Regions from separate parts of the Geodermatophilus sp. Leaf369 genome, predicted to be linked through region 1. Evidence: riboswitches for the same ligand, from Rfam matches in the RefSeq annotation. Region 1 holds a riboswitch; each other region holds the start of a gene.

Region 1 (8,277 bases):
TGCACCAGGCCGCCTACTCCGCCGAGATCGTGCGGGCCGGCATCCTCTCGGTCGACCAGGGCCAGCACGAGGCCGCTGCCAGCCTCGGCATCCCGCGCCGCCGGCAGTCCACCAAGATCGTGCTGCCGCAGGCGATGCGCACCATCGTGCCCACCGCGGTCAACGAGATCATCGGCCTGTTCAAGGGCACCTCGATCGTCTACGTGCTGGCCCTGGGCGAGCTGTTCTACACCGTCAGCGTCATCTACGGCCGCACCCAGCGGGTGCTCCCGATGCTCGTCGTGGCCGCGATCTGGTACATCGTGCTCACCACGGTGGTCACCGTCATCCAGTACTACGTGGAGCGGTACTACGCCAAGGGCGCCGTCCGCACGCTGCCACCGACACCCCTGCAACGGCTGCGCGGCAACCTCACCGCGGGCATCTCCCGGGTACGCCCCACCGGTGCCGCCGCGACCTCCGGCCAGGACCCGGTGACCCGATGACCGCCGTCGAGACCCGTCCCGGTCGCGTCGAGGTGCACGGGGTGCACAAGTCCTTCGGCACGAACGAGGTGCTGCACGGCGTCGACCTCGTGGTCGAACCGGGCAGCGTGACCGTCGTCCTCGGGCCCTCGGGGTCGGGCAAGTCGACCCTGCTGCGGTCGATCAACCACCTGGAGACCGTGGACCGGGGCTTCGTCGCCCTGGACGGCGAACTCGTCGGCTACCGCCGGAAGGGCGACAAGCTGCACGAGCTCAAGGAGAAGGACCTGCTGCGCCAGCGCACCCGGTTCGGCTTTGTCTTCCAGTCCTTCAACCTCTTCCCGCACCTCACCGCGCTGCAGAACGTCACCGAGGCCCCGGTCTCGGCGCAGGGCCGGGACCGGCGCGAGGTGGAGGCCGAGGCACGGGAGCTGCTGGCCCGGGTCGGGCTGGCCGACAAGGCCGACGCACACCCCCGGCAGCTCTCCGGCGGGCAGCAGCAGCGGGTCGCCATCGCCCGGGCGCTGGCCATGAAGCCCGCGGTGCTGCTCTTCGACGAGCCCACCTCGGCGCTGGACCCCGAGCTGGTCGGCGAGGTGCTCGCCGTCATCGCCGACCTGGCCCGCACCGGCACCACGATGATCGTGGTCACCCACGAGATCGGCTTCGCCCGCCAGGCCGCCGACCAGATCGTCTTCATGGACGAGGGCCGCGTCGTCGAGCAGGGCACCCCCGCGCAGGTCCTCGACGACCCGCAGCACGAACGGACCAAGGCCTTCCTGGCCAAGGTCCTGTAGCCCCACCCCCCCAGGTCCCGGACGGCGCGCCCGCGCCGTCCGTCGTAGAAGCACGCCCCGAAGAGGAAGAACCCCCCGTGACTGCACACCTGCGACGCAGCACCGTCGCCTTGTCCCTGGCCACCGCCGCACTCCTGGCCCTCGGGGCGTGCAGCAGCAGCGCCGAGATCGAGGAGCAGGCCCGCTCCGAGGGCGGCGCCACCGACGCCCTCACCGTCAACACCACCCCCGACCAGGACCGGGTGCACTCCACGGTCAGCGACGAGGCGGTCGCGCTGCTGCCCCCGGGCGCGTTCGAGGACGGCGTCCTGCGGGTCTCGGTGACCCAGGGGGCCGTGCCGCTGGCCTTCTTCGCCGACGACAACACCACCGTCATCGGCAGCGAGACCGACCTGGCCACGCTGTTCGCCGACTCCCTGGGCCTGGAGGTGGAGTTCGTGGTCAACGACTGGTCCAACTGGCCGCTGTCGCTGCAGTCCGGCGACGTCGACGCGGTCATCTCCAACGTCACGGTCACCGAGGAGCGCAAGCAGATCTACGACTTCGCCACCTACCGCTCCGACGTCCTGGGCTGGCTCGTCGGTGCCGACTCCGGCCTGCAGATCTCCTCGGCGCCCGACGTCGCCGGGCTCACCGTCGGGGTCGCCTCGGGCACGAACCAGGAGCAGGTCCTGCTCGCCTGGAACGAGGAGAACGTCGCCGCCGGCCTCGACCCGGTGACGATCGACTACTACCCGAAGTACGACGACGCCGTCCTGGCATTGCAGTCGGGCCGGCTGGACGCCTACGTGGGCCCCAACCCGACCGCGGCCTACAGCGCCGCGACCTCCCCGCAGGACTTCGCCATCGCCGGCACGACCAGCGGCGGTTGGCCGGCCACCGCCGACATCGCGGTGACCACGGTCAAGGGCAACGGCTACGCCGCGGCCTTCCAGGCGGCCGTCGACCACGTCATCGAGGACGGCACCTACACCGAGGTGCTCGACCGCTGGGGCCTGGACTCCGAGGCCGTCGACAGCTCGCAGCTCAACCCGGCCGGGCTCGGCTCGTGACCACACCCACCACCCACACCCCTCGGAGGACACCCGTGAAGCTCTCCCACCTCGTCGGCGCGCTGCCCGTCGCCGCCCTCCTGCTGCTCACCGCCTGCACCAGCTCCGCCGAGATCGAGTCCGAGGCCCGCGCGGACGCCGCCGGGGGCTCCGCGGCCGAGACCGCGCTGGTGGTGGACACCTCCCCGGAGCAGGCCGACCGGGTGACCACCGACGAGGACCCCGACGCCGCGGCCCTGGTGCCCGCCGACATCGCCGAGGACGGCGTGCTCCGGGTCGGGGTGAACGGCGCCGGTGACCCGCCGCTGGGCTTCCTGGCCGACGACAACGCCACCGTCGTCGGCAGCGAGGTCGACATCGCCCAGCTGGTCGCCGACGGGCTGGGCCTGGAGCTGGAGATCGTGAACACCACCTGGGAGGCGTGGCCGCTGGGCGTGCAGTCCGGCGACCTGGAGGCGGTGTTCTCCAACGTGGGCGTGAACGCCGAACGGCTCCAGCTGTTCGACTTCGCCACCTACCGCCAGGGGATCATGGCCTTCATCGCCGCCCCCGACAGCGGGCTGGACATCACCGACGCCGCAGGCATCTCGGGCCTGCGGGTGGGCGTGGGCTCGGGCACCAACCAGGAGCGCATCCTGCTCGACTGGAACGCCGAGCTCGAGGCGGCCGGGGAGGAGCCAGCGACGCTGGACTACTACGTCAGCGCCGCGGACGCCCTGCTGGCCATCCAGTCCGGCCGGCTGGACACCTACATCGGGCCCAACCCGAACGCCGTCTACCAGGAGTCGGTCGGTGACCTGGAGATCGTCGGGTCGGTGAACGCCGGCTGGCCGAACACCACCTACGTGGCGGCCACCGTGCTCAAGGGCAACGGGCTGGCCGAGGCGATCCAGGCCTCGCTGCAGCACTCCTTCGACGACGGCACCTACGCCGAGACCCTCGAGCGCTGGGGCCTGACCGACGAGGCCGTCGAGGCCCCCGAGGTGAACCCCACCGTCGCCAGCTGAGGCACCCGCACGCAGCGGGGCCCGGGACCGACACGGTCCCGGGCCCCGCTGGCGTCCGCGTCAGGACAGCGGCTGGGCGACCCACTCGGCGGTGTACTCGAGGCCCGAGCGCACGAAGAGCTGGGTGACCGGGCAGCGGCGCTCGGTCTCTGCCTGGAGCTTCGCGAAGGTGGCCTCGTCGGCGTCGGTCGCCACGGTGGCCCGCACGGTGACGGCGTCGAAGTTCGCGTTGCCCTCCTCGCCGCTGACCATGACGGCGGTGTCCAGGTCGCCCTGCACGTCGAAGGTCCAGGCGCCGAGGGTGACCCCGAGCTCCTTGGCCACGATCGAGGCGGTGATCTGGTTGCAGGAGCTCAGCGCCGCCAGCACGTAGGACAGCGGGCTCGGCGAGGAGTCCGCGCCGCCGAAGGCCGGGTAGGTGTCGACGTCGAAGACGTGGCCGGCGTCGCCGCCGACGGTGATCTGCTGGGCGACGCCGGTGCCCTCCGCGTGGTGGGTGAAGGGGACGACGCTCGCCTTGGGCCGGGTGGCCATGGTGGTTTCTCCTCGGGTCGTGGACGTGCTGTCCGCCGGGTTCGGCGGGGGTCTGTGCCGCGGTTCAGCGAGTCGGCGCGGGACCGCAACCGGCACCGCGGGCGACGGCGGCCAGGTCGGCCCCGGCCAGCCCGGCCAGCGGTCGGGGGTCGGCCACCGGCTGGTGCCTGCCCTCCACCACCGCGTACTCGACGGCCGGGCCGTCGGCGACGAACCGGGCGACCGCGTCGACCAGCCGGTCGACGTCGGCCGAGGACGTGCCGACCCCGACGCTGGCCCGCAGCGCACCGCCGGGGACGCCCAGCCGGGCGAGCAGCGGGTGCGCGCAGAACCGGCCGTCGCGCACCCCGATGCCGTGCTCGGCGGACAGGTACGCGGCCACCAGCCCGGGGTCGGCGCCTGCGACGGTGAAGCTGACGACGCCGGTGGGGTCGACCGAGTCCGACCAGATGCGCAGCAGCCGGACGCCCGGGACCGCAGTGAGCCCCTCGACCAGCCGGGTGCGCAGCGCCCGCTCGTGGTCCTCCAGCGCGCCGGGGGGCAGCGCAGCGAGGGCGTCGCAGGCCGCCGCCAAAGCGACCGCGCCCAGCACGTTGGGCGAGCCGCCCTCGTGCCGGTGCGGGGCGGGCACCCAGGTCGTCGTCGCCACCTCGACCTGGGCGACGGCGCCGCCGCCGGGCAGGTACGGCCGGCCGGTGTCCAGCCAGTCGCGGCGCCCGACCAGGGCGCCGGTGCCGAACGGGGCGTAGGCCTTGTGCCCGGAGAAGGCCACCCAGTCGGCGCCGGACTCGGCCAGGGAGAACCGCCGGTGCGGGACGAGCTGGGCCCCGTCGACCAGCACGAGCGCACCTGCGGCGTGGGCCAGCTCGGTCACCCGGCGCAGCGGGAGGGACTCCCCCGTCACGTTCGAGGCGCCGGTGACGGCGACCAGCACGTAGCGCCGGGCGGCCAGCGCCCCGGCCAGCAGCTCGAGGGTGCCGGCGACCGTCGGCGCCGCGGTGAGCACGTCGCACAGCTCGCGGGAGCGCTCCTGCCAGGGCAGCAGGTCCGCGTGGTGCTCGACGTCCAGCACCAGGACGGCGCCGTCGACGGGCAGGCAGCCGGCGAGCAGGGAGAGCGCGTCGGTGGTGTTGCGGGTCAGCACGCAGACGTCGTCCGCGCGGGCACCGACGAACGCCGCGACGGTGTCCCGGGCCGACTCGTAGAGCGCGGTGGAGACCTGGGAGAGGTAGCCCGCGCCGCGGTGCACGCTGGCGTAGAGCGGCAGCGCCTCGGCGACCCGGGCCGCGACCGCGGCCAGCGCGGGGGCGCTGGCCGCGACGTCGAGGTTGGCGTAGGTCGCGGTGCCGCCGTCGACCAGCGGGACGAGGGTGTCCGCGCCGGTGGTGGGCAGCAGGGGGGCGGTGCGGCAGTCGAGTGCGGTGGACATCGGGGAGCTCCTGGCCGTCAGGGGCCCGCACCTGGCGGGACCCGCGCTTGCGGCTGCGCTGCGCAGCCGCCAGGTCGTCACCCGGAGCACCCCGTCGCGGTGGAAGGGTTGCCGGCCAGCGAGCCGGGGCTTCGCGCTGGCACTCGTGACCTGCCAGCAGAGTGCCATGCGCGCGCGAAACCCGTCAAACCCGATCGAGCTGGTGGGGATTGCTCAGAACGCGGGGATGACCGCGCCGTCGTAGGTGTCCTCGATGAACTGGCGCACCTCGTCGGAGTGCAGCAGCTCCTCCAGGGTCTGGATGCGCTCGTCGCCCTCGTCACCGGCCCGCACGACCAGCAGGTTGGCGTTGGGGTTGCCCTCGGCCTCCTCCAGCGCCAGCGCGTCCTCGGCCGGGGTGAGGTCGGCGTCGATGGCGTAGTTGCCGTTGATCACCGCGATGTCGACGTCGGCCAGCGAGCGGGGCACCTGGGCGGCCTCGACCTCGGAGATCTGCAGGTCGACCGGGCTGCTCTCGACGTCCAGCGAGGTCGGGGCGGCGTCGCCGGTGTCGGCGAGCACCACGAGGTCGTTGGCCTCGAGCAGGCGCAGCGCGCGAGCGGCGTTGGTCGGGTCGTTGGGGATGGCCACCGTGGCGCCGTCGGGCAGGTCGGCGAGGTCGGTGAGGGAGTCGGAGTAGATGCCCAGGGGCTCGACGTGCACCGGCTCCAGGGCGGTGAAGTCGTAGCCGGCGGTGGCCTCCTGCTCCTCCAGGTAGGGGACGGTCTGGAAGAAGTTCGCATCCAGGGAGCCGTCGTCCAGGGCCACGTTGGGCTGGACGTAGTCGGTGAACTCGACGATGTCGAGGTCCAGCCCGGCGTCCTCGGCGAGGTTCTCGTCGATGAACCGCAGGATCTCGGCGTGCGGCACCGGGGAGGCGCCGACGCTGAGCGGTTCGTCGGCGGCGGACAGCTCGGCGTCCCCACCGCCGCAGGCGGCCAGCACGGCGGTCGCGGTGAGGGCGGACAGGGTCAGGGCGAGGCGACGGGAACGCACGGGGGTTCTCTCCAGGTGGGGGGTCATCGGCGCGCCAGGCGGCGCGCCCAGGTGTCGCCGCCGAACTGCAGCGCCTGGACGACGACGAGCAGCAGGGCGACGGTGAGCAGGGTGATGTCGGTGCGGAACTGCTGGTAGCCGAACCGGATGGCGAAGTCGCCGAGGCCGCCGCCGCCGATGGCGCCGGCCATGGCCGAGTAGCTGATCAGCGCGACGACGGTGACGGTGACGCCGGCGACGAGCGAGGGCAGCGCCTCGGGCAGCAGCACGGTGCGGACGACGTCGCGGCGGCGGGCGCCCATCGCCAGGGCGGCCTCGACCTTGCCGTGCGCGACCTCGCGCAGGCTGGTCTCGACCAGCCGGGCCAGGAACGGGACGGCGCCGATGGTGAGCGGCACGATCGCCGCGGTGGAGCCGATGGTGGTGCCGACCAGGCCGCGGGTCAGCGGGGCGACCAGGACCAGCAGGATGATGAACGGCAGCGAGCGGCCCAGGTTGACCAGCAGCCCGAGCACCCGGTTCAGCACCGGGTGCGGGGCCAGCGCGCGGGGCCCGGTGACGGTGAGCAGTACGCCCAGCGGGATGCCGAGCAGCACGGTGATGACGGCGGCGACGGCGACCATGTAGAGCGTCTCGCCGGTGGCGTCGAGGAGCTGGGGCCAGATGCGGGACCAGTCGCTCATCGGGCCGCTCCGGCCGCGACGCGCTCGACCCGGGAGCCCTCGGCGCGCAACCGTTCGAGCGCGGTGTCCAGGCCGCTCTGGTCGGTGCCGGTGACCCGCAGCAGCAGGCGACCGTGCCGGCCCCCGGCGACGGTCTCCACCGAGCCGCCGGCGACCTCGACGTCGAGCCCGAGCCCGCCGACCAGGGCCTGGAACACCCGGGTCTCCGGCGTCGCGTCGGTGACGGTGACCCGCACCAGGGTGCCGGTCTCCCTCTCGTCGGCGACCGGGGCGGGCAGCAGGGCCGCGGCCAGCGGGGAGTCGCCCCGGGCCAGCACCTCGTCGAGTCGGCCGCCGTCGACCACCCGACCGGCCTCCAGCAGCACCGCGGAGTCGCAGACGGCCTTGACCACGGCCATCTCGTGGGTGATGAGCAGGACGGTGAGGCCGAGTTCGTCGCGGACCCGCCGCAGCAGCTCCAGCACCCCGGTGGTGCTGGTCTGGTCCAGGGCCGAGGTGGCCTCGTCGCAGAGCAGCACGGTGGGCCGGGCAGCAAGGGCGCGGGCGATCGCCACCCGCTGCTTCTGCCCGCCGGAGAGCTGGCCGGGCCGGGCCGCGGCCCGCTCGCTCAACCCGACCAGGTCCAGCAGCTCCCCGGACCGGCGGCGCCGCTCGGCCCGACCGACCCCGGCCAGCTCCAGCGGGTGCTCGACGTTCTCCGCGGCCGTGCGGGAGTCCATGAGCTCGAAGTGCTGGAAGACCATCCCGATCGAGGTGCGGGCCTTCCGCACCTCGTCGGCGGAGAGGTCCGTGAGCACCCGCCCGTCGACGGTGACCGACCCGGAGGTGGGCCGCTCGAGCAGGTTCACCAGCCGGATGAGCGTGCTCTTGCCCGACCCGGAGGGGCCGACCACGCCGGCGAAGTCCCCGGCGGGGACGGACAGGTCGACGCCGTCGAGCGCGACGACCTCCTGGCCGCCACGGGCGGCCGGGAAGACCTTGCGGACGTCGTTCAGTTCGATCACGGGCGTGGTTCCTCGCAGTGGGGTGGCCGGGCAGCAGCACGCACCCGACGCGGTGGCAGACGCGCACCGGTCGGGCTCCGACCTCAGCGGTCGGGGTGGGTCAGCGACAGAGCCAGCTGGCGGTGCCGGCGTGGTCGACGGCGAGATCGCGCGTCAGGAAGGGCCGGTGCACGGTCGCCATGGTGCACGCCTGTGAGCAATCCCCACAAACCCGGTGCGCTTTGTGTGAGGGGGTTCTCACCGGCCTGCGACCTGCGGATCGGAGGCCAGTC
Region 2 (10,588 bases), on a different contig from region 1:
TGGGGGCCGCCGGCTGCTCGGTGACGGCCTCGGGGGTGACGGTCGGCGGGGCCGTGACCGTCGACCGGTCGTAGAGCACCACCCCGGTGACGACGGCGACGAGCACCAGCAGCGCGAGCACCGTCCGGCCGCGGCGGCGGTTCCTCGGCGCGGGTGGGAGGGGCTCGTCTGCGAACCAGTCGCGGCCGGTGACCCCCATCGGGACCCGGCCCTCGGCCTCGTCGAGCACCCACTGCGGCACGCGCCCGGACGCCGAGACACGCAGCGGCTGCGTGCTGTCGTGCTCGGTCACTGCTGCTCCCGTCCCCGTTGCTGCGTCGAGTGTCCCTGACGGTGCACGGGAACCATCGTCACTCGCAGGCGACGCCGTCCCCGTCGCCGTCGAGGCCCTCGCGGTAGCCGGGGTCGCCGATCCGCACCGGGGCGGCGCCGGCCGCGCGGGCGTCGGCACAGCTGGCGAAGCCCTCGGTGGCCGGGGCCTCGGGTGCGGACTCGGGCTCAGGCTCAGGCTCAGGCTCGGGCTGGGCACCGGTGGGCAGCGGCTGGTCCGGGCAGGTCGAGAGGACCGTGGCCATCGCGTCGTGCTCGGCCTGCGTCGTCCACAGGCCGTAGGTCGACTTCACCGCCACCTGCCGGGCCACGTACTCGCAGCGGAACCCACGGTTGGGCGGCAGCCAGGTGGCGGTGTCCCCGGCGCCCTTCTGCTGGTTGAGCGGGCCGTCCACGGCGAGCAGGTTGAGCGGGTCGTTGGCGAACCGGGCGCGGGTGTCGGCGTCCCAGCCCTGCGCGCCGGTCTGCCAGCTGTTCGAGAGCGCGACGACGTGGTCGATCTGGACGAGCTCGCTGGTGCCCTGGCCGCGGGTGAAGGTGATCGTCGTCCCGGAGTAGGGGTCGGCCAGCGTGCCGGTGACGACGACGCAGTCCCGGGTGCCGGGCTTGAACTGCTCGTCGACCAGGTCGCGGGCCAGCACGTCGTTGCGGGTGTCGCAGCCGTTGCGGTCGGTGTCGACCCAGCCGGCGCCGAACTGGTCGCGGTCGTAGCCGGTCTGGGGCGCACGGCCCTGGACGGGGAGCGCGGCGAGCGCCGCGAGCGCACTCCCGGGCTCGACCGCGGGGACGACGGTCGCGGACACGGTGGCCTCGGACGTCGGGGCCGCGCTCTCGGCGGTGACCTCGGGGGTGCAGCCGGTGGCGAGGGCCAGGACGGCGACGGCGCCGAACAGTCCCCCTGGTCGACGCACCCGTCGATCCTGCGGGCCGGGGCCCGCGCCGCCGGCTCCCGACACGCGGGACCGATGAGTCGCGCCCGACCACGGGGTCCTCACCAGGACACTCCCACCGACAGGAGAGCCCGATGACCGTCACGAACGCCCTGGCCAGCCTCGCCGTCTCCGACCTGGACCGCGCCGAGCGCTGGTACGCCACCCTGTTCGACCGCGCCCCCGACGCCCGCCCGATGGACGGCCTGCTGGAGTGGCACCTGCCCGACGGCGGCGTCCAGGTGTTCCTCGAGGCCGACCGGGCCGGGCGGTCCGGCGTCACGCTGGCCACCGACGACCTGGACGCGGTGGTCGCGGCGCTGACCGCGGCCGGGGTCGACCACGACGGTCCGCAGCAGGCGACGGCGTCCCGGCTGCTGCAGCTGACCGACCCGGACGGCAACCGGGTCGTGCTGACCGGAGCCTGACCGCCGACAAGGCAGGCTGTCCCCCGTGCAGCACATCGGGATCGACCTCGCCTGGGGGTTCAAGTCGCCCACCGGGCTCGCGGTGCTCGACGACGACGGGCGGCTGGTGCACGTCTCCGCCGTCCGCACCGACGAGCAGATCGAGGCCGCGCTCGCCCCGTTCGTCGCCGGGCCCTGCATCGTGGCCATCGACGCGCCGCTGCTGGTCACCAACGCGACCGGCAACCGGGACGCCGAGAAGGAGCTCAACGCCGACTTCGCGAAGTTCCAGGCCGGGGCGCACCCGACCAACCAGGGCAAGCCCGAGTTCACCGACGGCGACACCCGCGGCGGTCGGCTGGCCCGTCGGCTCGGACTGGACCTGAACCCCCGCTCGGGCCGGGAAAGGCGCGGCATCGAGGTCTACCCGCACGCCGCCACCGTCTCGCTGTTCCGGCTGGGCAAGACGCTCAAGTACAAGAACAAGCCGGGCCGGGAGTTCCCCCAGCTGCAGGCCGAGCTGCTGGTGCTCATGGACCACCTGGCCGCGGTGTCGGAGCTGCAGCTGGGCTCGCTGTTCGCCGACCTGCGCGACCAGGTGGTCGCGGCGACGAAGAAGTCTCAGCTGCGGGTGGTCGAGGACCAGGTCGACGCGGTCGTCTGCGCCTACGTGGGGTGGATCGCCGTCCGCCGTCCGGACGACGTGACCACCTACGGCGACGCGACGTCGGGCGCGATCGTGACCCCCACCCTGCCCTCGGACCTGCTGCCGCTGAAGGCCACGCCCCCGCCCGACCTGGACCCGGTGCCGCGCGCCATCCAGGCCTACGCCGACACCTACCCGGAGACCGTCACCGCTGCGGAGTCGGCGTTGGCCCTGGTCAGCGGTCTGCTGAACGAGGCCGGGATCAACTACCTGTCGGTGACCGGGCGGGCAAAGACGATCGCCTCCTACGCGGAGAAGGCGACGCGGGAGATGGACGGCGTCCGGCTGTACGCCGACCCGGCCACCGAGATCGGCGACGTGATCGGCGTCCGGGTGATCACCTACGTGCAGAGCGACGTCGTCGTGGTGGCCGAGCTGCTCGCCGAGCAGGTGGTGGTGCTCGACGACCGCGACCTGGCCTCGCAGACCGCGCGCGAGGGTCGGTTCGGCTACGCCAGCCGGCACCTGCAGATCGCCGTCGACCCCGCCCGCGCCGACGAGTGGCCGGCGCTGCGCGACCGCCGGGTGCAGGTCCAGGTGCGCACCGTGCTGCAGCACGCGTGGGCCGAGTTCGAGCACGACATCCGTTACAAGGGCACGGTGCCCGCCGAGCACGCCTCGGAGTTCGACCGGCGGTTCACCCTGGCCGCGGGCCTGCTGGAACTCGCCGACCAGGAGTTCACCGCGATCCGCGAGCGGCTGCGGGCCCCGGCGATCGAGGCCACCGAGGACGAGGACCCCGACGACCCGCGCATCGCCCCCCGCGAGCTCGCCGCGTTCCTGGCCGGCCAGTACGCCGACGCCGACTGGTCCCGCCCGGACCACTACGACTGGATCTCCGGCCTGCTCCTCGAGCTGGGCGTGACCTCGCTGGTGGAGCTGGGCGACGTGCTGCGGACGGCGGACGACGCCGCGATCGCCGAGAAGATGGGCTACCGGTACCCGCCGGGTGCGGTCCGCCGGCTGGACGACGCGCTGCTGTCGGCGTTCGGGGAGCGGTACGTGGAGCTGCACGGCAACGCGCACCGAGCGCCGGCGCTGCGGGCGAGGCTGGAGAAGCTCACCGGGCGATGAGTCCCGGGCCGCGGCCCGGTCCTCCTCGCATGGGAATCGTGACGACGTCGGCATCGGTGTCCGTGGACGGCTTCATCGCCCACGATGACGACACCCCCGAGCACCTGTTCGACTGGTACGGCAGCGGGGACGTGGAGGTGCCCAACGCCGGGGACTTGCCGCCGTTCCGGCTGAGCCGGGCGAGCGCCGACCACTGGACGGCGTGGCGGGCGTCGCTGGGCGCACTCGTCGTCGGGCGTCGGCTGTTCGACCTGACCGACGGCTGGCACGGCGTGCACCCGCTGGGTGTCCCGGTCGTCGTCCTGACCCACGAGCCGCCGCGCGACTGGCAGTGGGCCGGCCCGTCGACGACGTTCATGACCACCCTGGGGGACGCAGTCGCGACGGCCCAGGAGCTCGCCGGGGACGCCGTCGTCGGCCTGGCCGCCGGGACGGTCGCCGGTCAGGCGCTGGCCGCGGGCCTGCTGGACCGGGTCGACATGGACCTGGTGCCCGTCGTCCTCGGGTCGGGACGCCGGTACTTCGGCGACGTCCCGCTGGACACGGTGCTGCTGGGTGACCCGACGGTGTACGTGCAGGGTGACCGGGTCACCCACCTGTCGTTCCCGGTCAGGGTTGCGGGGCGCTGACCTGCGCGTCGTCGGACCAGCCGAGGCCGGCGACCACCTCGGCCAGCGGCGCCGGCGGGCCGTACAGCCAGCCCTGGCCGTAGGTGCAGCCCAGGGTGTCCAGCAGCGCTGCCTGCTCGGCGCTCTCCACGCCCTCGGCGACGACGTCCAGACCCAGCCCGGTGGCCAGCCCGACGATGCTGCGCAGCAGCTGGGCCCGGCGCGGTGAGGTGGTGATGGTGGCGATGAAGGAGGAGTCGACCTTCAGGACGTCGGCCGGGAGGGTGTCCAGGCGACTCAGCGAGGAGTAGCCGGTGCCGAAGTCGTCGATCGCGACGACGATGCCCTGGGCGCGCAGGGTGTCCAGCGCGCAGACGGCCTCGGTGGACTCGGCGTCCAGCAGGCTCTCGGTCACCTCGAGCACGGTCTCGGCCGCCGGCCACCCGGTCTCGGCGAGGATCGCGCGCACGCGCTCGGGGTAGCCGGGGTCACACAGCTCCAGGCCGGAGACGTTGACGCCCAGGCGCAGCCGCCGGCCGGTGCGGGCGTACAGGTCGGCGAGCTGCCCGGTGGCGCTGCGCAGCACGTGCTCGCCGAGCGCGCCGATGAGGTGGTGCCGCTCGGCGAGGGCGATGAACTCCTCCGGCGGCACCGGGCCCACCCCGGGCCGGTTCCACCGGGCCAGGGCCTCGACGCCCAGGACAGAGTCGGTGGCCAGCTGCTGGATGGGCTGGAAGTACACGTGCACGTCCCCGGCGCGGACGGCGGCGGCCAGATCGCTCACCAGCTGGGGGACGTCGCCGCCCTCCAGCTCGCAGCGGCCGCGCCCGGCCGCCTTGGCCGCGTAGAGCGCCTGGTCGGCGCGACGCATCAGCTGGGCCGCGCTCTCCCCCGGCACGTGCTGGGCCACCCCCACCGAGAGCCGCAGGTCGGGGTGCCGGGCGCAGACGCCGCGCACCAGGGCGAGGGCCTCGGTGCCGGCCAGGCCCGGGAGCAGCAGCGCGAACTCGTCGCCGCCGTGCCGGGCCAGCACCGCTCCCGCCGGCAGTGCTGCGCTCCACGCCTCGGCGACCTGGCGGAGCACCTGGTCCCCGGCCTCGTGGCCCTGGGTGTCGTTGACCGCCTTGAACCCGTCCAGGTCCAGCAGCGCGGCCGACATCCGGACGTCGCCCCCCGCGTTCGTCAGCAGTTCCTGCATCGCCTGGTCGAAGCCGCGGCGGTTCCTCAGGTCGGTGAGTGGGTCACGACTGGCCCCCGAGGCGCGCAGCACCAGGCTGCGGGTGACCGTGCCCAGCGCGACGACCACCGCCTGGAGGGCCAACGCGGTGGGCAGGGCGACGTCGCCCTGCACGTGGAGGGAGAGTGTCGCGGCCACCAGGGCGCCCACCAGGTAGGCGGTGCCGACGACGAGGCTGAAGAACAGGTAGCCGACCACGACCACGAACGACATCAACGCGGCGACCACCAGCGCACTGGCCGCGTCCGGCGCCAGCACGACGGCGACGGCGATCAGGACCACCGCGGAGCTGATCGCGACGTGGAAGGCCCAGCGCGGCCAGCCCCGCGCCCACCGGTGGACGACGACCGCGCAGGCGAAGGCCGTGGCGGACAGCGTCAGGAGTGCGACCTCCTGGGCGCCGCGGGTGTCCGCGCCCCAGGTGATGAGCAGTCCGGCCAGCCCGCCGACGACGTAGAAGACGGCGATGGTGCCCGCCATCGCCCGGGGCGTGGCGACCTCGGGCGTGCGGAGCAGCTTCACCGACCCATTTCAGCACCGATCCGGTTCCGCGCCGGGGATGTCAGCGCGGTTCCCCCGGCAGGGTGACGACTGTCGCTACAGCACCCGCACGGGCGCGCCCGACAGCCAGGCCGCGACGTCGGCGACGGCGTCGCGCCAGAAGACCTCGTAGGTGCGCTCGGTGACGTAGCCCAGGTGCGGGGTGAGGACGGCGCGGCGCAGCTCGCGCAGCGGGGAGTCCACCGGCAGCGGCTCGGTGTCGTAGACGTCGAGACCGGCGCCGTGGATCGACCCGTCCCGGAGTGCCGCGACGAGGGCGGCCTCGTCGACGATCGGCCCGCGGCTGGTGTTGACCAGGATCGCGGTCGGCTTCATCAGCGCCAGCTCGGGTGCACCGAGGAGCCCACGGGTGCGGTCGGAGAGCTTGAGGTGGATCGAGACGACGTCCGCCGTGCGCAGCAGCTCGTCCCGCTCGACCCGGCGGACGCCGACCTCGGCGGCGCGATCGTCGGTGAGGTTCTGGCTCCACGCGACGACGTTCATGCCGAAGGCCTGCCCGACCCGGGCGACCGCCGAGCCGAGGTTGCCCAGCCCGATGACGCCGAGGGTGGCGCCGGCGAGGTCGCGGCCGACGGTGTGCTGCCAGCCGCCGGCCCGCATCGAGGCGTCCTCGACCGGGACGTTGCGGGCGACGGCGAGGATCAGCGCCCAGGTCATCTCGGCAGTGGCCGGCCCGTGCGCGCCGGTGCCGGTCACCGCGACGCCGAGATCTCTCGCCGCGTCGAGGTCGATGGCGGCGTTGGCCGCGCCGGTGGTGACCAGCAGGCGGAGGTCGGTGAGCCGCTCGAGCACCTCGCGGGGGAAGGCGGTGCGCTCACGCATGGCGACGACGACGTCGAAGCCGCGGAGCCTCGCCACGAGGGCGTCGGGATCAGCGACGTGGTCGGCGAACGCGACCACCTCTGCCTCGACTGGCAGCGTCGACCAGTCGGCGAAGCGGGCGGCGGCGGACTGGTGGTCGTCGAGGAGCGCGATGCGGTGCACGTGCTCCGGTCTACTCCCGGTCAGCCCCAGCTGCCTGCCCGGGCCGCCGCGGTGTTGGGGTCCTCGTCGACCAGCCGCCACCAGTGACCCCCGACCACGGACTCCTCGTCGCCGTCCTCCCCCGGGTCACCCCGGCGGACGGCGACGCCCATCGACGTGACCACCAGTGCCGCGAGCCCGCAGAACAGCCAGACCGTCGCGATCCCGGCCAGCGCGGGCACGAAGCCGCCGACCAGCAGCGGCGTGAGCACGCCGAAGAGCAGCAGGCGGGGCGAGACGGGGTCGTCTGAGGTGCGGTCGTCGGCGGTGCGGTCCACGGGGTCGGCTCCTGTCGGGGTGGTTCCGCTCGCATCGGCTCGTGGCCGGTGGTTGTTGAGGCGGTCTCACCCGTCGGCGGGAGAGCAGGGGCTGGCTCCCTCACCCGGGAGCCGCACGGAGAACGCGGCCCGGTGGCCTTCGTCGGGCAGGTCGAGCAGCAGCAGGTGGTGCCGCCGGTCCAGGTGCGCGACCGGCCCGTGCCGGCGGACGAGGGCAGCCACCCGCGGGGCGTCGTGGGTGCGGACGCGGAGCAGTTGGTCGCCCGCCGCCACGACCGCGGATTCCCGGTCGACGTCCATCACGACGACGATTTCGCGGGTCTGCGCCTCAGCAGACAACCGGACCTGGATGTGGTGCGGACGGTGACCGGGGGCCTGCCGTGCGCAGTCGGCGAACGACGGCAGGTGCCGCGGGACGGCTGTGTACGGCGGCTCGAAGCGGTCGCCGCGGTGGGTGTCATCAGGCATGGGAGCCCTCTCGCCCGGGGGCGCCGTCGGGCGCCCCACCCTTGCCGACCGCGGACGCGGTCGACCCGGTCTTCTCCCGGAGGCACCTTGTGCGGAGCGAGGTTGCCGGGACAGCAAGCCGGGAGGCTGTGCGCTGTCCGCTCTGGACCTGTTTCTCAGCCTAGGACGGGGGTCCGACAGAAACGCACCCTGTGGACAAGATCATCGCGGTGGCCGCCGTTCGCGCGAGGCTGCCGGGCATGACGACACCGCCGCTGCCCACCGTCCCCGTGACCACCGACGCCGAGCTGACCGAGCGCTGGAAGGGACTGCTCACCCTGGGCGGCCAGCCCGTCCGTCGCTCGCTCTTCCTGACGTGGCTGCGAGCCGACGGCACGATGGTCCCGCTGTGCGTCCCGGTCGAGGACCTCGACGCCGAGCCCGACCGACTGGCCATCGGCAACCTGGTCCAGCTGCACGACGTCGTGGCCGAGTCCGAAGGCGCCGACCGCACCGAGCTGCACCTGGCCATGTGCCTGGAACGTCGCGGCCCGGCCGGGCTGTCCCCCGGCGACGACGCGTGGGTGTCCGCGCTGGAGTCGGTGCTGCGCCATCGGGACGGGCTGGACTGCAGCCTGCACGTGGGGAACGGGCACACGGTGGTGGTCGTGATGCCCCGTCGGTCCTGGCCAGCTGCGTGACGCGTGCCTGCCGAGTCGGTCGTGGGCCCGGAGAATGTCGGGATGGCGACCCTGCACCTGACGAACGTCCCGGAGCACGTCGTCGCGGCGTTGGAGGCGATCGCTGCGGCCGAGCAGACGACGGTGAACGCGGTTGCCGTGCGTGAGCTCGCCGCTGTGCCCGAGCCGACCGGGAGCGCCCGCCTGCTGGTGGCGCTGCCGGACACGGGGCTCTCGGCTCAGGTGCTGCTGGGCGCGATCGCCGACGGCCGACGTCCAGCCGGTGAGGGGCTCAGGTCGGCGGAGTGAGGTAGCGCTGGTGGAAGTCCCGGATCCACCGTCCCGGGGTCGTTCCGGCGATGACAGCACCCACCTCCTCCAGGGTCCTCCGCTCGTAGGTGAGTGCGTCCGACAGGAGCTCGCGGTAGCGCACGTCGGCCGAGACGACCGCCGGGTTGGTGGCGGGTGCCAGGACGACGAACCTCGTCGCGGCCACACGGTCCGGGGCGTCGCCGACCATGGACAGGGCCAGCAGGTGGTCCAGCCACAGCTGGCGCAGCGGCAGGGCACGCAGTGCGGGTGCCTCGGGGTCGGTGAAGACCCCGGACTCTCGGGCGACCTCGCCGTACCGGTCCGACCGGGGTGGACCGGGATCCTGGGTCAGGTCTTCGTGGTACTTCACCTCGATGCCCACGCACGTCGGTCGCCCGGCGGCGTCGACGGCCCGAATGGCGACGTCGAACGCCGAGCGGTTCCCCAGGAACCGGTCGTCCCCTCGACCCGGGGACCACTCAAACTCGATCGTCGTCACGGTGCGCACGAGGTCCGGCCACAGCAGGCGGCACACCGACGTCGCCAGGTCCAGGTCGGCGGCCAGCTCGGCGAACAGGTTGAACGCCAACGGCTGCGACGACAGCATGTTCTCGTAGACACGGGGTGCGCTGATCAGGGCACCCGGCCGGGTCCGCGCCCGCTCGACCGCTGCGGCGACTGTTCGGGTGAGGAAGTTGCTCGTCGTGTCCCCGGCCGGCAGCAGCGATCCCAACGGCCGGCCCTGGTGGTCACCGGCTGGCAGGCCGAGGTGTTCGCGCCACCGGGCCTGCCGGAGCCGGAGCTCGCTCTGCCAGGGTCGGTCCGAGGAGACGAGGACGTCGGCTGCTGCCAGCGCCCCGGGGTCGGACGAGGTCATGGACGCACCCTCGCGATCAGTGCGCGGGTCGCATCCGACCCGCGTAGTCGGTGCGCGACGGCGTCCCCGCCGACGCGCTGGATCAGGTCGAGGTCCCCGCAGACCACCAGCAGGTCCCGGGCCCGGGACAGCCCGACGTAGAGCATCTCCCGGGCCCGCGCCTCATCGCGGAACCCGTTGACCGCCAGCACGACCGCCGGCCGCTCCAGGCCCTTGAACCCGAGCACGTGGCCGTAGAAGAGGTCCTCGTCGTCCCAGTAGGAGGCCCAGTAGGCGTCCTGCCCGGCGGCCTGGCGCTCGGCCTGGACCGGGTGTCGGCGGTAGGTCGTCAGCAGCGCCAGCGCCTCCGGGGGCCAGCCCTCGTCGAGCAGCTCCTCGGCAACGCCGTCTGCGGCGTCGACGGCGTCGTCGGTCGCGCACGGCACGAAGCGGACGGGCGCACCGGTCCCGCCCAGCAGCCTCATCTGCGCCGGCGCCAGGCTGGAGAACGTGCCGCCGATCTGCTTGGTGTTCCGCAGGTTCTCGTTGAGGTCGTAGGTGCCGAGCTCGACGGTGGGGCGGCCCTGCCGGGCGAAGACGCGCTGGCCCTCGTCGGCGAACACGTAGAGGCAGCCGCCGTCGGGGTCGCGCAGCGAGGCGAGCACCGCCGGCCACCAGGACTGGTCGAAGTCCTGGGCCTCGTCGACGACAATCGCGTCGAAGCGCTCCTCGGACGGCAGCGCGGAGGCCAGCTGGACCATCTGCTGCGGCAGCCGCTCCTCCCAGTAGGGACTGTCGTCGTCGGTGCCCCGTTCGACGCCCCACCGGATGCCGAGCGCGTGGAACTCCCCCACGTAGGCCGGTTGCTGCTTGGGCGGCAGCAGGGCCACGCGGCGGCGGAGGAACTCGGCCAGGCCGCGGGAGTAGCAGAGCAGCGCGACCCGCTGACCCGCGGCGGTCAGCCGTCGGGCCTTCTCCACCGCCAGCCAGGTCTTGCCCGACCCCGCGCCACCGCGGATCTCGACCCGGTCGTGGGACTCGCAGAAGTCCAGCAGCTTGGCCTGCTCACGGGTCAGCAGCTCGACGGTGGCCTCCCGCTCCCCGAGCTGGGCGACCAGGTCGGCCTGTGGGATCAGGGTG
Region 3 (10,588 bases), on a different contig from region 1:
GAGGACGGCGAACCCGGCCTGGTGCTGTGCGGGCACACCGACGTCGTCCCGGCCGGTGACCCGGCGCTGTGGTCGGGCGACCCGTTCGCACCGCGACTGGTCGACGGCGTGCTGCACGGTCGCGGGACCTGCGACATGAAGGGCGGCCTGGTGGCCGCGCTGGCCGCCGCCCGCGCGGTGCACACCGCGGGGGTCCAGCTGGTCCGCCCCCTCGCCGTGCACAGCGTGGTGGGCGAGGAGGACGGCGGGCTCGGCGCGTGGGCGGCCCTGAACCGTGGGCACCGCGGCGCCGCCTGTGTGATCCCCGAGCCGACCGCCGGTGCGGTGATGACCGCCAGCGCCGGCGCGCTCACCTTCCGGCTGACCGTCACCGGGCTGGCCGCGCACGGCGCGATGCGGGACGCCGGGGTCAGTGCGGTGGAGCTGTTCGGTCTGGTGCACGCCGCGCTGCGCGAGCTGGAGGCCGGCCGGCAGGACGACGTCGACAGGTTCCTGGGCACCCGGCTGCCGTACGGCATCTCGGTCGGCACCGTGCACGCCGGCGACTGGTCCTCCACCGTGCCCGACCGGCTGGTGGCCGAGGGCCGGTACGGGGTGCGGGTCGGCGAGCCGGTGGAGACCGCACGCACCGTCTTCGAGGCGCACCTGGCCCGGTTCTGCGCCGGGCACGGCTGGCTGGCCGAGCACCCGGTGCGGGTGGAGTGGGTCGGCGGCAGCTTCGCCAGCGGCCAGCTCGCCCAGGGGTCCGCGCTCCTGCCGGCGGTCACCCGGGCCGCCGAGGACGCCGGTCGGGCGCGTCCGGTCGAACGGGCGCTGCCCGCCGGCACCGACCTGCGGCTCTACGCAGCCGCCGGCATCCCGACCCTGCACTACGGCCCCGGCGACCTCGCCCTGGCCCACGCCCCCCAGGAACAGGTGCCGGTGGACGACGTCGTGCACGTGGCCCGGGTGCTCGCCCTGACGGCGCTGCGGCAGTGCGGGGTGCACTCGTGGGCGTGACCTTCGAGGACTGGGCGGCACTGGCCGGGGAGTCCGAGACCTCCCGCACCGAGTGGGCCGCGGTCGTCGGCGCCTGGTCCGAGCCGCACCGTGCCTACCACTCGCTCACCCACCTGGCCGCCGTGCTGGGCCTGGTCGACGAGCTCGCCGCGGATGCCGCGGACCCCACCGCGGTGGCCCTGGCCGCCTGGTACCACGACGTCGCCTACGACCCGCAGCGCAGCGACAACGAGCAGGTCAGTGCCCAGCGGGCGCGGATCGGGCTGCTCGGGCTGGTGCCCGACGACGTCGTCGCGGAGGTGGTGCGGCTGGTCCTGCTGACCACCACCCACGACCCGGCCGAGGACGACGCGAACGGCGCCGTCCTGTGCGACGCCGACCTCGCCGTGCTGGCCGGCCCGCCGGCGAGCTACGCGGCCTACGCCTCGGCGGTGCGCGAGGAGTACGGCCACCTGGACGACGAGACGTTCACCGCCGGGCGCACCGCCGTCCTGGAGCAGCTGCTCGCGCTGCCGGCGCTCTACCGCCTGCCCCGGACCGCCGCGCTGTGGACCGGGCCGGCCCGGGCGAACCTGACCGCCGAGCTCACCCTGCTGCGCTCGCGCGCGGCTTCCTGACCCGCAACCCGGCGGCGAGCAGCCGGGCCAGCAGCTCGCGGCAGGACACCGACTCCGCGCCGGCGGCCACCGCGGTGGCGTGCAGCTCCTCGGGCACGTCGTAGTGGTCGCCCTGGAAGGCCCGCCGCGGGATGCCCAGCTCGGCCTCGACGAAGGCGTGCAGCTCGTCGTAGTCGGTGTCGCTGACCAGGTGCGACCACAGCCGCCCCCGCCAGGGCCACACGGGGGTGTCGATCAGCAGCGCCACGGGTGGGAGTCTCCCCCGCTACCGTCGCAGGCGTGAGCACAGGGACCCGCTGGGGCATCGTCGGACCGGGCCGGATCGCGGAGAACGTCGTCCGGGACTTCCCGCACGTGGACGGCGCGACGGTGACCGCCGTGGCCTCCCGGTCCATCGACCGGGCCCGGGACTTCGCCGGCCGGCATGGCATCGCCACCGCGTACGGCTCCTACGCCGAGCTGGTCGCCGACCCCGACGTCGACGTGCTCTACCTGGCCACCCCGCACCCCCAGCACCACGCGGTCGCCCTGCAGGCCATCGCCGCGGGCAAGGCGCTGCTGGTGGAGAAGTCGTTCACCGCCACCGTGGCCGGCACCGTCGAGGTCGTCGACGCGGCCCGGGCCGCAGGGGTCTTCGTCATGGAGGCGATGTGGACCCGCTTCCAGCCCGCCGTCGTCCGGCTGCGGGAGCTGATCGCCGAGGGCGCGATCGGGGAGGTCCGTTCGGTGCAGGCCGACCTGGGCGTGGCCCGGGAGTTCGACCCCGCCGACCGGCTCTTCGCCCAGGACCTCGGCGGCGGGGCCCTGCTCGACCTGGGCGTCTACGTGGTGTCGTTCGCCCAGATGCTGCTGGGCACGCCGGACACGGTGCGCGCGACGGGCTCGACGTTCCCGACCGGGGTGGACGCCGAGGCCGCCCTGCTGCTGGGCTGGGAGGACGGCCGCAGCGCGACGCTGACCACCTCGCTGCGCAACGCCCTGCCCGGCCAGGCCCGGGTGTTCGGCACCGAGGGCTGGATCGACGTCCTCCCCCGCTTCCACCACCCGGCCACGATCGTGCTGCACCGGGCCGGCGCGGACGCCGAGACCACCACCCTGCCGGCCACCGGCACCGGGTACAGCCACGAGGTCGCCGAGGTGCACGAGGGCGTGCTGGCCGGGCGCACCGAGTCCGCCGTCATGCCGCTGGCCGACACGGTCGCGGTCATGCGGGTGCTGGAGGAGGCCGCCGGCCAGCTCGGCGTGGCGTTCACCGAAGCCCGCTGACCCCCCGGCAGGGGAAGCCCTGCACCCACTCCGGAGGTGCGATGGTGGGTGCAGGGCTTCCCCTGCCGGGGGTGCGGGAGGTCAGGAGGTGGGCTGCTCCACCGTCGTGGCCGGGTCGCCGTCGGCCGCGGCGGCCAGCGGGTCGACCAGCTGGTCGAGCAGGTAGGGCAGCGACAGCGGGCTGCCGAAGCCCAGCGCGGCGGAGACCGGGCTGGAGTACTGGCCGATGAGCACGGTGCGGTCCTCGGTGACGGCTCCCAGGGGCGCGACCAGGGTGTCGGCGTCCAGCGCGGCCTGGTCGTAGCCGTTCATCACCAGGACGTCGGCGTCGAGGAGGTCCAGCCGCTCGGCGCTCAGCTCGGTGCTCGCCTCGGGCACGGTGAAGCCGAGGTCGGAGAAGAACTGGGTGCGGAGGTCGTCCTGGCCCAGCAGGTAGTGGCCCGACCCGCCGAGACCGGTCAGGTCCACGGCGATGTCCTGACCGGCGAAGTCCGGGTTGTCGGTGACGGCCTGCTCGAACCGGCCCTCGACCTCGTCGACCAGCTCCTGCGCCTCGTCCTCGACGCCCAGGGCGCGGCCGGTGAGCAGGGTCTGCTCCTGCCACGGGGTGGCCCCGTCGGCGTACTCGTCGGTCTGGGCCAGCGTCGGGGCGATCTCGGACAGCTGGTCGTACACGCTCTGGTCGATGAAGGAGTAGACGCCCACGATGAGGTCGGGCTGCAGCGCCGCGATCTCCTCCAGGTTGAGCTCGTCACTGCCGACGGTGGGGACGGCGTCGTCGGGCAGCAGGTCCTGCGCCCACGGGCGCTGCGTGGCGTCGTAGTCGCCGATCAGCTCGCGCTCGCCGACCAGGGTGCCGCCGAGGGCGAGCACGAAGTCCTGGTCGTTGAAGCCGATGGTGATGATGCGCTCGGGCTCGGCGGGGATCTCGGTCGTGCCGAACTTGTTCTCGATGGTGACCGGGAAGGCGCTGTCGGAGGACGCGCCGCCGGTGGCCTCGGCGGTGTCGGCGCTGTCGTCACCGCTGCCGCAGGCGGCGAGGGTGAGGGCGGTCGCGGCGGCCGCGAGGGCGGCCAGGGGGCGGCGGGTCATGGTTCTCCAAGATCGGACGAGTGCGGCCCGGTGAGGTTAGCCTGCCCTTGTCTCGGCGAGATCACGACCGTCCCGGAACGCCGAACGGGGCGGCCCTCCGAGGAGGACCGCCCCGTCAGGGACGAACGAGACGTTCTGGAACGGCTGCGTCGCAGGGTCCCGGGGCGCGCGGAGCGTGTCCTGGGGGGCGACGCGGTCCTTCTTAGAAGTCCATGCCGCCCATGCCGCCGTCGCCACCCGGCATCGCCGGCGCGGACTTCTCCGGCTTGTCGGCGATGACGGCCTCGGTGGTGAGGAACAGAGCCGCGATGGAGGCGGCGTTCTGCAGGGCGGAGCGGGTGACCTTGGCCGGGTCGATGATGCCGGCGGCGACCAGGTCGACGTACTCACCGGTGGCGGCGTTGAGGCCCCAGCCGATGTCGCTGTTGCGGACCTTCTCCGCCACGACGCCACCCTCGAGGCCGGCGTTGATGGCGATCTGCTTCAGCGGGGCCTCGAGCGCCACGCGGACGATGTTCGCCCCGGTGGCCTCGTCACCCTCGAGGTCGAGCTTCTCGAACGCGATGGTGGTGGCCTGCGCGAGCGCGACGCCACCTCCGGCGACGATGCCCTCCTCAACGGCGGCCTTGGCGTTGCGCACCGCGTCCTCGATGCGGTGCTTGCGCTCCTTGAGCTCGACCTCGGTCGCGGCACCGGCCTTGATGACGGCGACGCCACCGGCGAGCTTGGCCAGACGCTCCTGGAGCTTCTCGCGGTCGTAGTCGGAGTCCGACTTCTCGATCTCGGCGCGGATCTGGTTGACCCGACCGGCGATCTGGTCGGTGTCGCCGGCGCCCTCGACGATGGTGGTCTCGTCCTTGGTGACGACGACCTTGCGTGCGCGGCCGAGCAGGTCGAGACCGGCGTTCTCCAGCTTGAGGCCGACCTCCTCGGACACGACCTGGCCACCGGTGAGGATGGCGATGTCGCCGAGCATGGCCTTGCGGCGGTCACCGAAGCCCGGGGCCTTGACGGCGACGGACTTGAAGGTGCCACGGATCTTGTTGACCACCAGGGTCGCGAGGGCCTCGCCCTCGACGTCCTCGGAGATGATCATGAGGGCCTTGCCGGACTGCATGACCTTCTCCAGCAGCGGCAGCAGGTCCTTGACCGAGCTGATCTTGCTGTTGACGACGAGCACGTACGGGTCGTCGAGGACGGCCTCCATGCGCTCGGTGTCGGTCACGAAGTAGGGCGAGGTGTAGCCCTTGTCGAAGCGCATGCCCTCGGTGAGCTCGAGCTCGAGACCGAAGGTGTTGCTCTCCTCGACGGTGATGACGCCTTCCTTGCCGACCTTGTCCATCGCCTCGGCGATGAGCTCGCCGATGGCCGGGTCAGCGGCGGAGATGGAGGCGGTGGCAGCGATCTGCTCCTTGGTCTCCACGTCCTTGGCGGTCGAGAGGAGGTACTCCGAGACCGAGGCGACGGCCTTCTCGATGCCCTTCTTGAGGGCCATCGGGTTGGCGCCGGCGGCGACGTTGCGCAGCCCCTCGCGGACGAGGGCCTGGGCGAGCACGGTGGCGGTGGTGGTGCCGTCACCCGCGACGTCGTCGGTCTTCTTGGCGACCTCCTTGACGAGCTCGGCCCCGATCTTCTCGTACGGGTCCTCGAGCTCGATCTCCTTGGCGATGCTCACACCGTCGTTGGTGATCGTGGGGGCGCCCCACTTCTTCTCCAGCACGACGTTGCGGCCCTTGGGGCCGAGGGTGACCTTGACGGCGTCGGCGAGGGTGTTCATGCCCCGCTCGAGGCCGCGGCGGGCCTCTTCGTCGAAGGCGATCATCTTGGCCATGTGGTGGTGTCCTCCATGCGTGGCTCGCTGCTGGTCGGGCGGTGCCCGCGACGGACGACACCTGCACCGTGCGCCTCCTGCGGCTCACGTGCCGGTGCCTCACCGGTCCGACCTGGTTGGCACTCAGGTGCTCCGAGTGCCAGCCCGAGTCTGGCACTCGACCCCTGCGAGTGCAAGGAGTGGGGGTCCGGGCTCAGTCCGCCCGGCGGGCGGCGACGGCTGCCAGCACGGTGGCGACGACGGCCCCGAGCAGCCCCGCGACCAGGATGAACGGCCACCAGAAGAAGCCCAGCAGCGGGACGCCGACCGAGAGCGCGGCCGGGGACGACCCGCCGACCCACAGCCCGGCCCACGCCCAGGGCACCACCACCCACAGCGCGACGACGGCGGACCAGCGCGCCTCGACACCGGGGCGTCGCCGTCCGACCCGCAGCGCGGTGCCGACGACCACGGCCAGCGCGAGCACCAGGACCGCGGCACGGACGACGTCGTCGGGCCCCGGGGTGGCGTCCAGCCGGCCGCCGACCAGCGCGGTCACCAGGGTGACCAGGAGCAGGACGACGGCCAGCGCCCCGTGCCCGGCGAGCAGGGCCGGAGCCCAGGATCGGCCCGGCACCCGGGGAGGCGTGCCGGGGCCGTCCACGGGGGTCAGCTGATGAGCCCGGCCGCCCGGACCGACTTCAGCGAGGGGTCCACCCGGTGGGTGGGCCCGACGACCGGGGCGAGCGGGTCCAGGGTCTTCAGGCCCTCGCCGGTGTTGAGCACCACGGTCTCCTTCGCCGGGTCGAGCACCCCGCGCTCGACGAGCTGGCGCAGCACCGCCGTGGTCACCCCGCCCGCGGTCTCGGCGAACACGCCGGTGGTGCGGGCCAGGTCGCGGATGCCCTGGACGATCTCGGCGTCCCCGACCCGGCCGACCGAGCCGCCGGTGCGCCGGATGGCGTCCAGGGCGTAGGGGCCGTCGGCGGGGTTGCCGATGTTCAGCGACTTGGCGATCCCGGTGGGCTTGACCGGCTTGACGACGTCCCAGCCGTTCTCGAAGGCGGTGGCGATCGGGTCGCAGCCGGCCGACTGGGCGCCGTAGACGGTCCACTCGGTGTCGGCGACGATGCCGGCGGCGACCAGCTCGCGCCAGGCCTTGTCCACCTTGGTGAGCAGCGACCCCGAGGCCATCGGGATGACCACCTGGGCCGGGATGCGCCAGCCGAGCTGCTCGGCGATCTCGTACCCGACGGTCTTGGAGCCCTCGGCGTAGTAGGGCCGCACGTTCTGGTTGACGAACGCGCAGTCCTCGAACTCGTCGGTCTCGGCGAGCTCGCTGGTGAGCCGGTTGACGTCGTCGTAGGAGCCGTCGACGGCGACCAGCGTCTGGCCGTAGACCGCGGACTGGACGATCTTGCCCGGCTCGAGGTCGCTGGGCACGAACACGAAGGAGGGCAGCCCGGTGCGGGCGGCGTGCGCGGCGACGGAGTTGGCCAGGTTGCCGGTGGAGGCGCAGGCGATCTTCGCGTAGCCGAAGCCCCTGGCCGCGGTGGCGGCCAGGCTGACGACGCGGTCCTTGAAGGAGTGCGTCGGGTTGGCCGAGTCGTCCTTGACCCACAGCGGGGCGGTGAAGCCCAGCTCGTCACCGAGGCGCTGGGCGCGCACGAGCGGGGTCATGCCGGGGTCGAGGCTGACCCGGGACTCGGGGTCCTGACCGGTGGGCAGCAGCGCGGAGTAGCGCCAGATGTTCTGCGGGCCGGCCTCGATCTGCTCGCGGGTCACCGCGCGCATGAGCTCGGGGTCGTAGTCGACCTCGAGCGGGCCGAAGCACTCGGCGCAGGCGTGCTCGGCGATCAGGCCGAACGTGGCCCCGCAGTTGCGGCACACCAGGCCGCGGGCGGGGTTGGTCGGGATGGGCTGGGTGGAGCGCTGGGCAGCGACTCCAGCAACAGGAGCGGTCATGGTCATACGACGACTACCTCCTCATCTTCCCCGCGTCGGGCCGTCGAGCCGCGCAGGACGGAAGGGGCACCTGCTGCGCGCACGAGTGCGCACGGTGGTTGCCGGGGCTTCAGCGGGCCGTGTCCCTCTGCCCCTCTGGATGAGTGGAACGGCGCCACCGTACCGGAACCGGGGCTCCGGCAGGATGACCTGCATGGCCGCTGCGATCGTCTACACCGACCTCGACGGCACGATGGTGGGACCGCGCGGCTCCTTCTTCCACACCGCCGGACGCGAGCTCACCGACTCCCCCGCCGGCGCCCTGCTGGACCTGCACCGGTCCGGCATCCCGCTGGTGCTGGTCTCCGGGCGCACCCACGCGCAGCTGCTGGAGGCCGGCCGGGTCTTCGCCGTCGACGGGCACGTCGCCGAGCTCGGCTCGCTGGTCAGCTGGGACGGCGGCCGGGAGACGCACCTGCTCACCGGCGCACTGCCCGACGAGCACGAGGGCCGGACGCCGATGGACGTCCTGGCCGGCCTCGGCGTGGTCGACGCCCTGGTCGCCGAGCACCCCGGCCGGCTGGAGTGGCACGCGCCCTGGCACGCGACGCACGCCGCCGACGCGCTGCTGCGCGGCTGGGTGGACACCGTCGCCGTCGACGGCTGGTTGGCCGAGCGGGGCTGGGGGTGGCTGACCGTCAAGGACAACGGGAGGGTGCCGCGCACCTCGCGGATGACGCTGGCCGACCACGAGGGCGACCCGCACGTCTACCACCTGATGCCGCGGGGGATCGACAAGGGCGCCGCCATCACCTGGGACCTCGCGCGCCGCGGCATCGACCCGGTCGACGCCGTCGCCGTCGGGGACTCCGTCAGCGACCTGGAGATGGCACCCGCGGTCGGCCGCCTGTGGATCACCGCCAACGGCGCCGCCGTCCCGGGCATGACCGAGGCCACCGCCGCCCTCGCGAACGTCACCGTGACCGACGCCCCGATGGGCGAGGGCTGGGCCCAGGCCGTCCGCGCCTCCCTCTGACGCGCGCGGCTACGAGGTGACGTCGCGCCGGGAGAAGTGCCGGAAGGCCAGGGCGGTGAAGACGGCGGCGTAGAGCAGCGACTGGACGACGCCGCGGTAGAGGTCGCCGCTGTCGATCGGGGTCTGCAGCAGGTCGGTCCAGGCGAACTCCTCGGCGGTCGGGAAGTAGTCGCGGACGGCGCCGAGCTGCTCGACCTGGTCGAGGATCGCGAAGACGAACATGGTGAACACCGAGCCACCGACGGCGGCCAGGGGCGCGTCGGTGACCGTGGACAGCCAGAACGCCAGGGTGCCGACGACGAGCAGGTGGACGGCGAGGTAGCCGACCATCCCGGCCAGCCGCAGCAGCCCGTCGGCCTGCCCGATGCTGATCCCGATCGGGGTCTGGATGTCGGAGAACCCGAACGCGATCCCGCCGGCGACGACGGCGACCACCGTGACGGTCAGCAGCGCGGACACCGAGAGCACCAGGGCGGCCAGCCACTTCTGCCGGAGCAGCCGCATCCGGGGCACCGGCGTCGCCAGGGCGTACCGCAGCGAGCCCCACTGGGCCTCGCTGGCCACGGTGTCGCCGAAGAACAGCGCGTACACCACGACCAGGAAGAACGACGTGGTCGCGAACAGCACGAAGAGCGTGAAGTTCAGCCCGGACGACGTGGCGACGTCGACCAGGTTGAGCCGGCTGTTGGCCTGCGCGTCCTCGCTGGCACCGAGCTGCAGGGCGGCGATGAGCACCAGCGGCAGGGCGACCATCAGGGCGAAGACCCCGATGGTGCGCCGCCGCTTGAACTGCCGGCGCAGCTCCACCGAGAGCCGCAGGGTGCGTTCGGGGCGGTACCCGGCGACGGCGCCGGTGGACTGGACGGTGGACCCGGTCGTGCTGCTCATGACTCCCCCACCAGCGACAGGAACGCGTCCTCGAGGCGACGACGCGGGGTGACCTGGTCGACGCCGATGCCGGCTCCGACCAGGGCGGCGACGGCGGCCGCCCGGCTGGTTCCGCCGAGGTCGACGACCAGCCCCTCGTCGGCCCGCTCGACCGAGGCACCGTCCAGGGACTCCAGGACGGTGACCGCCCGGTCGGTGTCGGCGTCGTCGGCGAGCACGACCAGCACGGCACCACCGGTGCCGATGATCTCCTCGACCGTGCCCTCGGCGACCTTCTGGCCCTTGGCCATCACGACGACGTGGGAGCAGGTCTGCTCGATCTCGGCCAGCAGGTGGCTGCTCACGATGACCGTGCGACCGGTCTTCGCGTAGTCCTGCAGCACCTCGCGCATGGCGTGGATCTGCGGCGGGTCCAGCCCGTTGGTCGGCTCGTCGAGCACCAGCAGGTCGGGCAGGCCGAGCATGGCCTGGGCGATGGCCACCCGCTGGCGCATGCCCTGGGAGTAGGAGCGCACCCGCTTGTCCAGCGCCGTCCCGAGGCCGGCGATCTCGATCGCCTCCTCCAGGTGCGCGTCCTCGGCGGGCCGGCCGGTGGCGGCCCAGTAGAGCTCCAGGTTGTCCCGGCCGGACAGGTGCGGCTGCAGGCCGGTGCCCTCGACGAAGGAGCCGAGCCGGGAGAGCACCGGGGCGCCGGGGGACGCCGGGTGCCCGAAGACGGAGATGGTGCCCTCCGAGGGCTGGATCAGCCCCATCAGCATCCGCAACGAGGTGGTCTTGCCCGCCCCGTTGGGCCCCAGCAGGCCGAGCACCTGGCCGCGGCGGACCTCGAAGGACAGGTCGCGGACGGCGGTGAACCCGTCCTTGTAGGACTTGGTGACGCCCTCGAAGCGCAGCGGCACGTCCTCGCCGTCGGGCTCCACGACCGACAGCTGCTTC

What was found. Region 1 has a riboswitch for S-adenosylmethionine ahead of ASG36_RS10360 (aminotransferase class V-fold PLP-dependent enzyme). Riboswitches for the same ligand answer to the same signal wherever they lie in the genome.
Region 2: another riboswitch for S-adenosylmethionine. It lies ahead of ASG36_RS18515 (hypothetical protein); the one in region 1 lies ahead of ASG36_RS10360 (aminotransferase class V-fold PLP-dependent enzyme).
Region 3: another riboswitch for S-adenosylmethionine. It lies ahead of thrC (threonine synthase); the one in region 1 lies ahead of ASG36_RS10360 (aminotransferase class V-fold PLP-dependent enzyme).

The regions. Positions count from the first base shown of each region.
Region 1 covers NZ_LMQA01000002.1:317,124-325,400, reverse strand. Annotated here, with positions in the region: gene ASG36_RS10385 (amino acid ABC transporter permease) at 1-485, shown strand, start outside; gene ASG36_RS10380 (amino acid ABC transporter ATP-binding protein) at 482-1,261, shown strand; gene ASG36_RS10375 (ABC transporter substrate-binding protein) at 1,339-2,313, shown strand; gene ASG36_RS10370 (ABC transporter substrate-binding protein) at 2,349-3,320, shown strand; gene ASG36_RS10365 (OsmC family protein) at 3,381-3,854, opposite strand; gene ASG36_RS10360 (aminotransferase class V-fold PLP-dependent enzyme) at 3,919-5,283, opposite strand; SAM riboswitch class IV at 5,322-5,434, opposite strand; gene ASG36_RS10355 (MetQ/NlpA family ABC transporter substrate-binding protein) at 5,497-6,318, opposite strand; gene ASG36_RS10350 (methionine ABC transporter permease) at 6,342-7,001, opposite strand; gene ASG36_RS10345 (methionine ABC transporter ATP-binding protein) at 6,998-8,005, opposite strand.
Region 2 covers NZ_LMQA01000004.1:445,673-456,260, forward strand. Annotated here, with positions in the region: gene ASG36_RS18475 (matrixin family metalloprotease) at 1-292, opposite strand, end outside; gene ASG36_RS18480 (DUF1524 domain-containing protein) at 351-1,241, opposite strand; gene ASG36_RS18485 (VOC family protein) at 1,355-1,687, shown strand; gene ASG36_RS18490 (DUF429 domain-containing protein) at 1,713-3,446, shown strand; gene ASG36_RS18495 (dihydrofolate reductase family protein) at 3,476-4,075, shown strand; gene ASG36_RS18500 (bifunctional diguanylate cyclase/phosphodiesterase) at 4,056-5,813, opposite strand; gene ASG36_RS18505 (D-2-hydroxyacid dehydrogenase family protein) at 5,889-6,836, opposite strand; gene ASG36_RS18510 (hypothetical protein) at 6,857-7,153, opposite strand; gene ASG36_RS18515 (hypothetical protein) at 7,220-7,621, opposite strand; SAM riboswitch class IV at 7,654-7,770, opposite strand; gene ASG36_RS18520 (hypothetical protein) at 7,861-8,301, shown strand; gene ASG36_RS22065 (antitoxin) at 8,344-8,589, shown strand; gene ASG36_RS18530 (hypothetical protein) at 8,573-9,469, opposite strand; gene ASG36_RS18535 (ATP-binding domain-containing protein) at 9,466-10,588, opposite strand, start outside.
Region 3 covers NZ_LMQA01000001.1:1,158,655-1,169,242, forward strand. Annotated here, with positions in the region: gene ASG36_RS05740 (ArgE/DapE family deacylase) at 1-999, shown strand, start outside; gene ASG36_RS05745 (metal-dependent phosphohydrolase) at 996-1,616, shown strand; gene ASG36_RS05750 (DUF4031 domain-containing protein) at 1,585-1,863, opposite strand; gene ASG36_RS05755 (Gfo/Idh/MocA family protein) at 1,896-2,882, shown strand; gene ASG36_RS05760 (iron-siderophore ABC transporter substrate-binding protein) at 2,964-3,974, opposite strand; gene groL (chaperonin GroEL) at 4,177-5,805, opposite strand; gene ASG36_RS05770 (hypothetical protein) at 5,999-6,421, opposite strand; gene thrC (threonine synthase) at 6,454-7,749, opposite strand; SAM riboswitch class I at 7,768-7,895, opposite strand; gene ASG36_RS05780 (Cof-type HAD-IIB family hydrolase) at 7,943-8,764, shown strand; gene ASG36_RS05785 (ABC transporter permease) at 8,774-9,652, opposite strand; gene ASG36_RS05790 (alpha/beta fold hydrolase) at 9,649-10,588, opposite strand, start outside.